Regions from separate parts of the Ochrobactrum vermis genome, predicted to be linked through region 1. Evidence: riboswitches for the same ligand, from Rfam matches in the RefSeq annotation. Region 1 holds a riboswitch; the other holds the start of a gene.
What was found. Region 1 has a riboswitch for glycine ahead of CQZ93_RS25665 (D-amino acid dehydrogenase). Riboswitches for the same ligand answer to the same signal wherever they lie in the genome.
Positions count from the first base shown of each region.

Region 2: linked by a shared signal. The riboswitch ahead of gcvT (glycine cleavage system aminomethyltransferase GcvT) and the one ahead of CQZ93_RS25665 (D-amino acid dehydrogenase) in region 1 are both predicted to bind glycine.

Region 1 is NZ_PCOC01000003.1:157,575-161,909, forward strand. Features, by position in the region: gene CQZ93_RS25660 (cytosine permease) at 1-200, shown strand, start outside; gene CQZ93_RS25665 (D-amino acid dehydrogenase) at 275-1,513, opposite strand; glycine riboswitch at 1,636-1,720, opposite strand; gene CQZ93_RS25670 (IclR family transcriptional regulator) at 1,894-2,631, opposite strand; partial or broken gene bhcA (L-aspartate--glyoxylate aminotransferase BhcA) at 2,801-3,995, shown strand; gene CQZ93_RS25680 (pyridoxal-phosphate dependent enzyme) at 4,010-4,335, shown strand, end outside.
Region 2 is NZ_PCOC01000002.1:937,485-941,819, forward strand. Features, by position in the region: gene CQZ93_RS18705 (MFS transporter) at 1-937, shown strand, start outside; gene CQZ93_RS18710 (DUF1127 domain-containing protein) at 1,145-1,291, opposite strand; glycine riboswitch at 1,785-1,868, shown strand; gene gcvT (glycine cleavage system aminomethyltransferase GcvT) at 2,015-3,118, shown strand; gene gcvH (glycine cleavage system protein GcvH) at 3,124-3,492, shown strand; gene gcvP (aminomethyl-transferring glycine dehydrogenase) at 3,497-4,335, shown strand, end outside.

The DNA of each region.
Region 1 (4,335 bases):
ATTACAGCGGCGGTTATAACTCGAAGGCGATCATGTCGTTGGTCGTATCAGGGTTCATCACGATCTGCGTCTCAGTGGTTCCCGCGTTCAGCGCTTGGGCCGCATTCTCATGGCCAATCGGTGTCGTCGCCAGCATGGCGATCTACTACGCTGTGTCAGGCTCAACCCGTCGACTGAACGCTCAGGCGCGCGGCGACTAGGTCGACGAAACAAAACATTTCATACTGAGGGAGGCGGGTCAGAGACCCGCCTCTTCCTTTTAGTCCCCTAGCAATCAAGCCGGCAAGTTTTCAGCGATGTTCGAAGTGACGATTTCCGCTGTCGCGCAGGATAGAGTCCATCCCAAGTGACCGTGACCAGTATTGTAAAACACATTGCCACGACGCCCGCGACCCACGCGCGGCAACATATTCGGCATCATTGGACGAAGTCCGCTCCATGGCACTGAGCGGCTGGTACCCATTTTGGGAAAATGCTGACGCGTCCAGCGAACCAGCGGCGCAATTCGATCTGCGCGGATGTCGAAGTTATGCCCATTAATCTCAGCCGTTCCTGCCACCCTAAAGCGATCAGTTCCCAGCCGGCTCGTAACGATTTTTGCCGCGTCGTCTAGGAGGCTGACCCATGGCGCAGCCGCCTGACTTTCTTCGTCGTCCAGATGAACGGTGATCGAGTAGCCTTTGACCGGGTAGACGTTTACCCGATCGCCAAGCATCTTTGCGAAGCGGCGACTGGCGCTTCCCGCACAGACCACGACAGCATCGAAGCACTGTTCTTGCATTAATCCGACACCAGGGCCTTCGAACGAGTTCCAGCTCACCATCCACTGATTACCGATCGGTTGAAATCCCTCGACTTCCGATGCGAGTTGAAAGACCGCGCCATGTTTTATGCAAGCGTCGGCCAGCCCTCTCGTGAACTTGTGTATATCGCCGGACGCGTCCGATGGGGTGAAGAAGCCGCCGAAGAAATTGCCCTTCAGCGAAGGTTCGATCGCCTTGATTTCTTCAGGCGTTACGGCCTTTCGCTCAAGTCCCGCGGAGTTGAGAAGCTTATTGACCTCGCTTGCATGGTTGAAGCTTGCACGATCGTTGTAAAAGTGCAGGATTCCGCGCTTCTCAAGGTCGAAAGCTATACCCTCTTCCTCGGCTATTCGATACATGTGTTCGCGAGCAAGTATCGCGAGTTTCGCCGTCTCGATCGTGTTCTCGCGATATTTGGGTATCGCGGCCACGAACTCAGCGAGCCATGAGTATTTCGCCCATGTTGGTTTGGGGTTTAGGAGGAGCGGCGCGTCGCTGGAAAGCATCCACTTGATGCCCTTCAGAAGTGTGGAAGGATGGTTCCAGACCTCGGCATTGCTGGCGGAAAGCTGACCGCCATTCGCATATGAAGTTTCCATTGCCGGATACGACTGCCGGTCGAAAACCGTAACGCGGAAACCGCGACGGATTAGAGCATACGCGGTTGTGATGCCAGTGATACCGGCTCCAATTACAGCTACATGTGACATAGTTTCTCCGTGGACAAACGATTAAGATCTTGCGATCCGTTCTCCCCATCTGTCCTCGGTACCTGAGAGCTTCCCGCGTTGCGGTATCCCCTTCGGTGGGCAAACTGCCACTCTCCAGATTTTCCAGCTACCCGGTCCTTTTGCCTGAGAGTTTCTTGGGGAATTGCTCCGTCGGCGTCCGTATGGGATCTCTCCCGAATAGCTTGTTGGAACTGTTGTTCGATCTCCTCAGCCGCAGGCGTGATCACGCCTCCTTCTTGTACATTTTCGCTAGCATACTTTTTGCAACGCAGCAAACATTTCGCTATGTATTTGCGCCCAATTGACAAGATATTTTCGAAGCGGTTTGCAACACGAGCTCTCCGAAATTTCTAATCGTTTTACCCTGCAGCCTGTGGCTCGGCCCAGACACCGAGACCCCCGGCGATCGCTTCGCCATAAGCATTCAAGATAGGCGCTGCGACACAGCGCATTCCAACAGTCCGCTCTTCGTCGTCGAACGAAAAACCCTGGTCCCGAATACGCTTCAATTCATCGAGAAGTGCGTGTTTTGTCGTGATGGTGTTTTTCGTGAACCTTTGCAGTGGCTTTTTCTGCAACATTGCTTCGACGCCGTTGGAGTCTTGGCAGCTCAATAGGGCCTTTCCTATACCCGAGGCATGCAACGGCGACAGCGTTCCGGGCGGAAAAAACGCGCGGATCGACTCGTGCGTTTCCACTTGGCTTAGGAAAAGCACTTGCCCGGTGCTGAGAACTCCGAGATTCGAAGTCTCACCAGTCGCCTGCATCAAGTCTCGCATCAACGGCCTGCTTCGTTCCACCACGTTGGTGCGCCGAAGAAAAGCTGCCCCCAGCCGAAACGCCTCTGCTCCGATTGACCAGGTTTGTTGCGCCGGCTCGATTTCCACGAAACTTCTGTCTTCGAGCGTCGCAAGTAAGCGATGAACCGTTGCTATCGATGCGCCAAGGCCCTCGGATATTTCAGTCAAGGTCAGACCCGGTCGCTCGGAAATAAAAGCCAGGAGGTCGAGCGCCTTTGTCAGGGCTTGGCTCGTGACGGGTGATTGAGGTGCAGCGAAGCCTTTCGGCCGCCCTCTTCGTCGTATGTGTTCTGCCATTGCCAAGTCTTCCTTTGCCTATTTGAAGTCACCGTTTTTTTTGAAAAAAAAACAAGCGCATGTTTCTGCTGAACAATATCTATTTTATTGTCTTTTTAAAAAACTTTTTCAGAAAAATATCAACGATAGCACGCCTGTGTTAGTCCTTCATCAGCACGGAGGACTTTCCATGAAAGCTCAGAACCCGACCTTCATTCCTGGACCAACGAACCTTCCGGAGACGCTTCGGAAGGCGGTGGACATAGCGACTGTGGACCATAGGTCCCCGGCGTTCGGGGAGATATTGCGGCCGGCTTTGAAAGGCGTCAAAGCTGTTCTCGCCACGATTACCGCAGAGGTAATACTCTTTCCCTCCACCGCGACCGGTGCATGGGAATCATCCATCACCAACCTCCTCTCTCCGGGCGACCGCGTCCTAGCAGGGCGGTATGGTGTGTTCAGCCAACGATGGATCGATATGTGTCGTCGCCACGGTCTGACCGTCGACGCAGTAGAAACGCAATGGGGTGAAGGCGCTCCTGCAGATCGCTTCCGTGATATTCTCGAAAAAGACACCGCATTCGAGATCAAGGCTGTCCTCGTCACGCATAACGAGACTGCGACAGGAGTTGCATCAGATGTCGCCGCAGTCCGCTCGGTGCTCAACGATCTAAATCATCCAGCACTCCTTCTGGTGGATGGGGTCAGCTCAATCGCATCCATGGATTTTCGAATGGACGAGTGGGGTGTCGACGTCGCTATAGTCGGATCGCAGAAGGGCTTCATGTTAGCCGCCGGGTTGGCGATTGCCGCCTTTTCGCCAAAGGCGATGGCATGTGTATCCAGCGCAAAACTTCCGCGTTGTTACTTCGATATTCGCGACATGCTCGGCAGCTACAACGCCGACACATATCCCTACACTCCTCCCGTGAGTCTGATTAACGGTCTCAAGGTTGCGACCGAGATCCTTTTGGACGAGGGCATGCCGCAGGTATACGAGCGTCACAACCGACTGGCTGGCCTCTGGGGTCAGGGCGGCCGTCCAGGCTTGGGGTCTTAAAATATGCGCCCGCAGGCCCGAACTTTATTCGGACACAGTAACAGTCATCCAAACGCCGACCGGATTTGATGCTGGACGGATCGTCTCCCACGCTGCCAGCAAATACGGTGTGGCTTTTGGTGTAGGCATCGGGGATCTCACCGGCCAAGTCTTCCGAATTGGCCATCTTGGCTGCCTCTCCGACGTCGTGATGCTCTCCGGTATCGCCACGGCTGAGATGTGCATGGTTGATCTCGGACTACCAATCAAGCTGGGATCGGGTGTTGCCGCGGCCCAGGACTTATACCGAAACGACGGCCCTGCGGCTAGCAAGATCGCGGCATGATGGAGACCGTATCGATGGACATTCCCACCTATGCCGACGTGCTTGCGGCACACGAGCGCATCGAGCCCTATATCCACAAGACACCGGTATTGACGTCGCGGATTATCGACGAGATTACCGGTGCAAACCTGTTCTTCAAATGCGAGAACCTCCAGAAAGCCGGCGCTTTCAAGGCTCGCGGAGCAACCAACGCCGTGTTCGGGCTAGACGAGCAACCGGCACGCAAGGGTGTAGCGACACACTCCTCCGGCAACCATGGAATCTGCCTCGCCTACGCTGCATCGCGCCGCGGCATTCCGTGCACTGTAGTGATGCCGCGCACGGCACCGCAGGCGAAAAA
Region 2 (4,335 bases), on a different contig from region 1:
CGCCTTTGGCAATCTCGCAAGCGCATTCATGCAGGACTATGCCGGTCTCTATATGATGCGGTTCGTTGCCGGTTTCCCGCATGGGGCCTATTTCGGCGTGGCTTCGCTTGTCGCTGCATCATTGGCGGAACCGGGAAAACGTGCGCAGGCTGTAGGGCGGGTGATGATGGGACTGACCGTCGCCACATTGTGCGGGACGCCGCTTGCGACTTCTCTCGGTCAGATTGCCGGATGGCGTGCAATGTTTGGCGCGGTCGGCTTGATTGCAATTCTAACCATGGTGCTGGTTGCGATCTATGTGCCCAAACAGCCTGCGGACGAGGGAGCGTCACCCTTGCGCGAACTGGGAGCGTTTCGCCGCAAACAGGTCTGGCTGACGCTCGGAATCGGTGCCATCGGCACGGGTGGCTTGTTTTCCGTCTTTACCTATGTCGCGGCGACAGTCACCGAGGTTTCTCATGTTGATGTGAAATGGATGCCTTTCGTGTTCGCCATGTTCGGTCTGGGCATGGTGCTTGGCAATATAGTGGGTTCGCGATTGACGGATCGCTCGGTCATGGGAACGGTTGGCCTGGTGCTGCTCTATGATATGGCAGTCATGCTGGTATTCCCCGTCCTCATGCAGCATCCGGTGACAGCATTTTTGAATGTACTTCTGGTCGGAGGCGGATTTGCGCTCGTCCCTGCCTTGCAGACGCGTCTGATGGATGTGGCGGCGGACGCACAGACGCTGGCCGCAGCCCTCAACCATTCCGCACTTAATCTTGCCAATGCATTGGGAGCATGGCTTGGCGGGCTGGCGGTTGCATGGGGTTATGGCTGGACATCGACGGGTACAGTCGGTGCATTACTCGCATTGTCAGGTCTGGTCGTCTTCGCAATCTCGGTTGCGTTCGACAGGCGCGGTGCGGCGAGGCTCGCCTCGCAAGAAGTTTAAGTACCCCACAAACGAAAATACCCGTCGCGGGAGGAGGCGACGGGTATTTTATGGGGAAGACCGGACTTGGGAGGAGGATATCCGGTCTTGAATCACCGAGGGAATGGGAGGAGGAGAAAACCCCGGTGATATTCTGGAAACTGTAGGACCGCGCGGTTATGGGGACTCGCGATCCTTGAAGAAGGCCAATGCCTTCCGAAGGCGCTATTAGCGAGCAGCGGCCTTGCGTGCAACGAACGGGATTTCCGAAGCAAGAATGCCAAGGTCGTTCAGTTCGCGTGGGCTCAGGCGGCTCAGTTCATTTACCGTGTTACGGTAGCGGCGCCAATTGTTGTACGAGCGGATCAGGTTCATTTCTCTCACCTAGTAAAATCTTATCTCTTTGTTGCAAACAGCATATAGGCTCGAAGCATTTCGAATTGGAGAGACAGATTTGCATAGCTGCAATGCGTTAAAGCTTGTCAATTGCACGCCTTTTACGCAGCTTGGCCATCATGCCATCACAATCATCTGTCCAAGTGGGGAAATCGCCAGAATTCAGGCTGCTTCAGCGGCTAACTGGTTAAAACTTCTTTTAAAATTTGCTTGCCGGGAAAGATCTCCACACAATGTGGCGGATAGAGATGCTCGTGAGGGTGTCGGGCGGGTAATTATGCGGTCTCGTCCGTGCCGTAATATGCGTGTATTATAGAGTATAGATCTGGACCTCCCGTCAGCTTTAGATTTTGTCGCAAAAGTCCGGGATATCGTCGGTTAGAGACAACAATTCCACATGACTTGCGCGCCGGATTGGGTTAAGGGAGTTTCGTCGGGTGTCGGGACGTCATGCTGAATGATGTTTTTGCACTGTCTGTCTGCGGGAGAGCGCCAACTGGCCGCCGAAGGGGAAATCGCCCGAAATCTCTCAGGTACAAGGAACCGCAGACGGGTAAGACAACTCTGGAAAGTCGGGGGAAACCCTGCGCCGAAGGTGTAAGTATGGCTTTCTATATAGCCATGCGAGTCTCTCAGGCCTGAGACAGAGGGGCACGAAGCAGCCGCATTTTGCGGAGGCACACGTGCGACTCTGGAGTTGTTATGGGCGATACCGCACACTTGAATACCTTGCCTTTGCAGGATCTGCATGAAGAAGCTGGCGCACGCTTCGGCGGCTTTGCCGGCTGGAACATGCCGATCACCTATCCGCTCGGCGTGATGAAGGAACATCTTCACACGCGTGAGCATGTTGGCCTTTTCGATATTTCACATATGAAGCTGATCGAAGTTTCGGGCGCAGATGCAATTGCGCTTCTGAGCGAAGCCTGTCCGCTTGATCCGTCGGTTCTGAAAACCGGCCAGTCGAAATATACTTTCTTCCTCAATGACAAGGGCGGCGTTCTTGACGATTTGATCGTCACGCGTCTTGGCGAAGACCGTTTCATGGTTGTTGCCAATGCTGGCAATGCTGATGCCGATATTGAGCATCTCAATGAAGCTGCGTCCGGTAAGGATGTAACCGTCAATCCGCTGGATCGCGTTTTTCTGGCAATTCAGGGTCCGGAAGCCGAAAGCGTCATTACGGATGCTGGTCTTAAAGGTGCAGAGCTCGGCTTTATGTGCGGCTTTGAACCTAATCCCAACTGGTTCATGACCCGTTCGGGCTATACCGGCGAAGACGGTTTCGAGATTGGCTTGCCTGCTGATGAGGCGCGTGCACTTGCAACCAAGCTTCTGGCCGACGAACGCGTCGAATGGATCGGCCTTGCTGCCCGCGACAGCTTGCGTCTGGAAGCAGGTCTTTGCCTGCACGGTCAGGACATTACGCCGGAAACCGATCCGGTCTCTGCCGGTCTCACATGGGCAATCACCAAGTCAGTGCGAGAAAAGGCTGCCTTCAATGGCGCCAAAGCCGTGCTGGACGCAATTGCCAAGGGTGCAACCGCCAAGCGTGTTGGCCTCAAGCCGGAAGGCCGTCAGCCAGTACGTGGCGGAGCCGACCTTTTTGATGAGTCCGGTCGCCAGATTGGCACCGTTACTTCCGGTGGTTTCGGTCCATCGGCCGGTTTCCCGGTCGCTATGGGCTATGTCGAGGCCAGCCTCGCAGTTCCTGGCACCCGCATTTTCGCTGACGTTCGCGGCAACAAGGTTCCCGTAGACGTGTCGGCACTTCCCTTCACACCGCATCGCTATCGCAAAGGATGATATCCATGGCCAATATCCTGTTCACCGAAGATCATGAGTGGATCAGCGTCGAAGGTGGCGTTGCCACTGTCGGCATCACGATCCACGCACAGGAACAGCTGGGCGACCTCGTATTCGTAGATCTGCCGGACGTCGGTCGCACCGTTTCCAAGGGCGAGGGCATTGTGGTTGTGGAGTCGGTCAAAGCCGCTTCCGACGTTTATGCTCCAGTCGATGGCGAAGTGGTTGAAGTTAACGACGCCGTTTCGAGCGATCCGGCTCTTATTAATCAGGCTGCTGAAGGCGAAGGCTGGCTGTTCAAGCTCAAGCTTTCCGATGAAGGCCAGCTTTCGGGACTTCTCGACAAGGCTGGTTACGACAAACTCGTAGGATAAAGAAATGACGCAACAGGTTCTCCCCTTTGTTGCCCGTCATATCGGGCCAAGAGTTGAAGACGAGCGCGCAATGCTTGCAGCGCTCGGTCTTCCTTCCATGGAAACGCTGATCACGCAGGCTGTTCCGGCATCCATACACCTCAACCGCGCGCTCGATCTGCCTGCAGCTTTGAGCGAACACGCAGCACTTGCGGAGCTCAATGAAATCATGGGCCGCAATGTGGTGAAGAAGAGCTTCATCGGTGCGGGCTATCATGGTGTGCAGACGCCCCCCGTCATTCAGCGCAACCTGTTTGAAAATCCGGCCTGGTACACGGCTTATACGCCTTACCAGTCGGAAATCAGCCAGGGTCGTCTGGAACTTCTGTTTCACTTCCAGACGCTCGTTGCCGAGCTTTCCGGTCTGCCGGTCGCTTGTGCATCGCTGCTGGATGAAGCAACTGCTGTTGCCGAAGCTGTGGGCGTTGCCGTTCGTCATCATCGCGACAAGCGCAGCCGCGTTCTGCTCGCAGGCGATCTGCATCCGCAGAACGTCGATGTGATCAACACCCGTGCCGAGCCGCTTGGCTGGCAGGTTGAAGCCGGAAGCACGGTTGACGACAACACCGCTGCGGTCATCGTGCCGTGGCCGGATACCAAGGGCGTTTACGGCGATTTTACAGCCGTTATTGCTGATGCAAAAGCCAAGGGCGCTCTGGTAATCGCTGTTGCCGATCCGCTGGCGCTGACGATTCTTGAGGCTCCGGCAAAGTGGGGTGCCGACATGGCTGTCGGCTCCATGCAGCGCTTTGGCGTGCCGATGGGCTTTGGCGGTCCACATGCTGCCTATCTGGCAGTATCCGA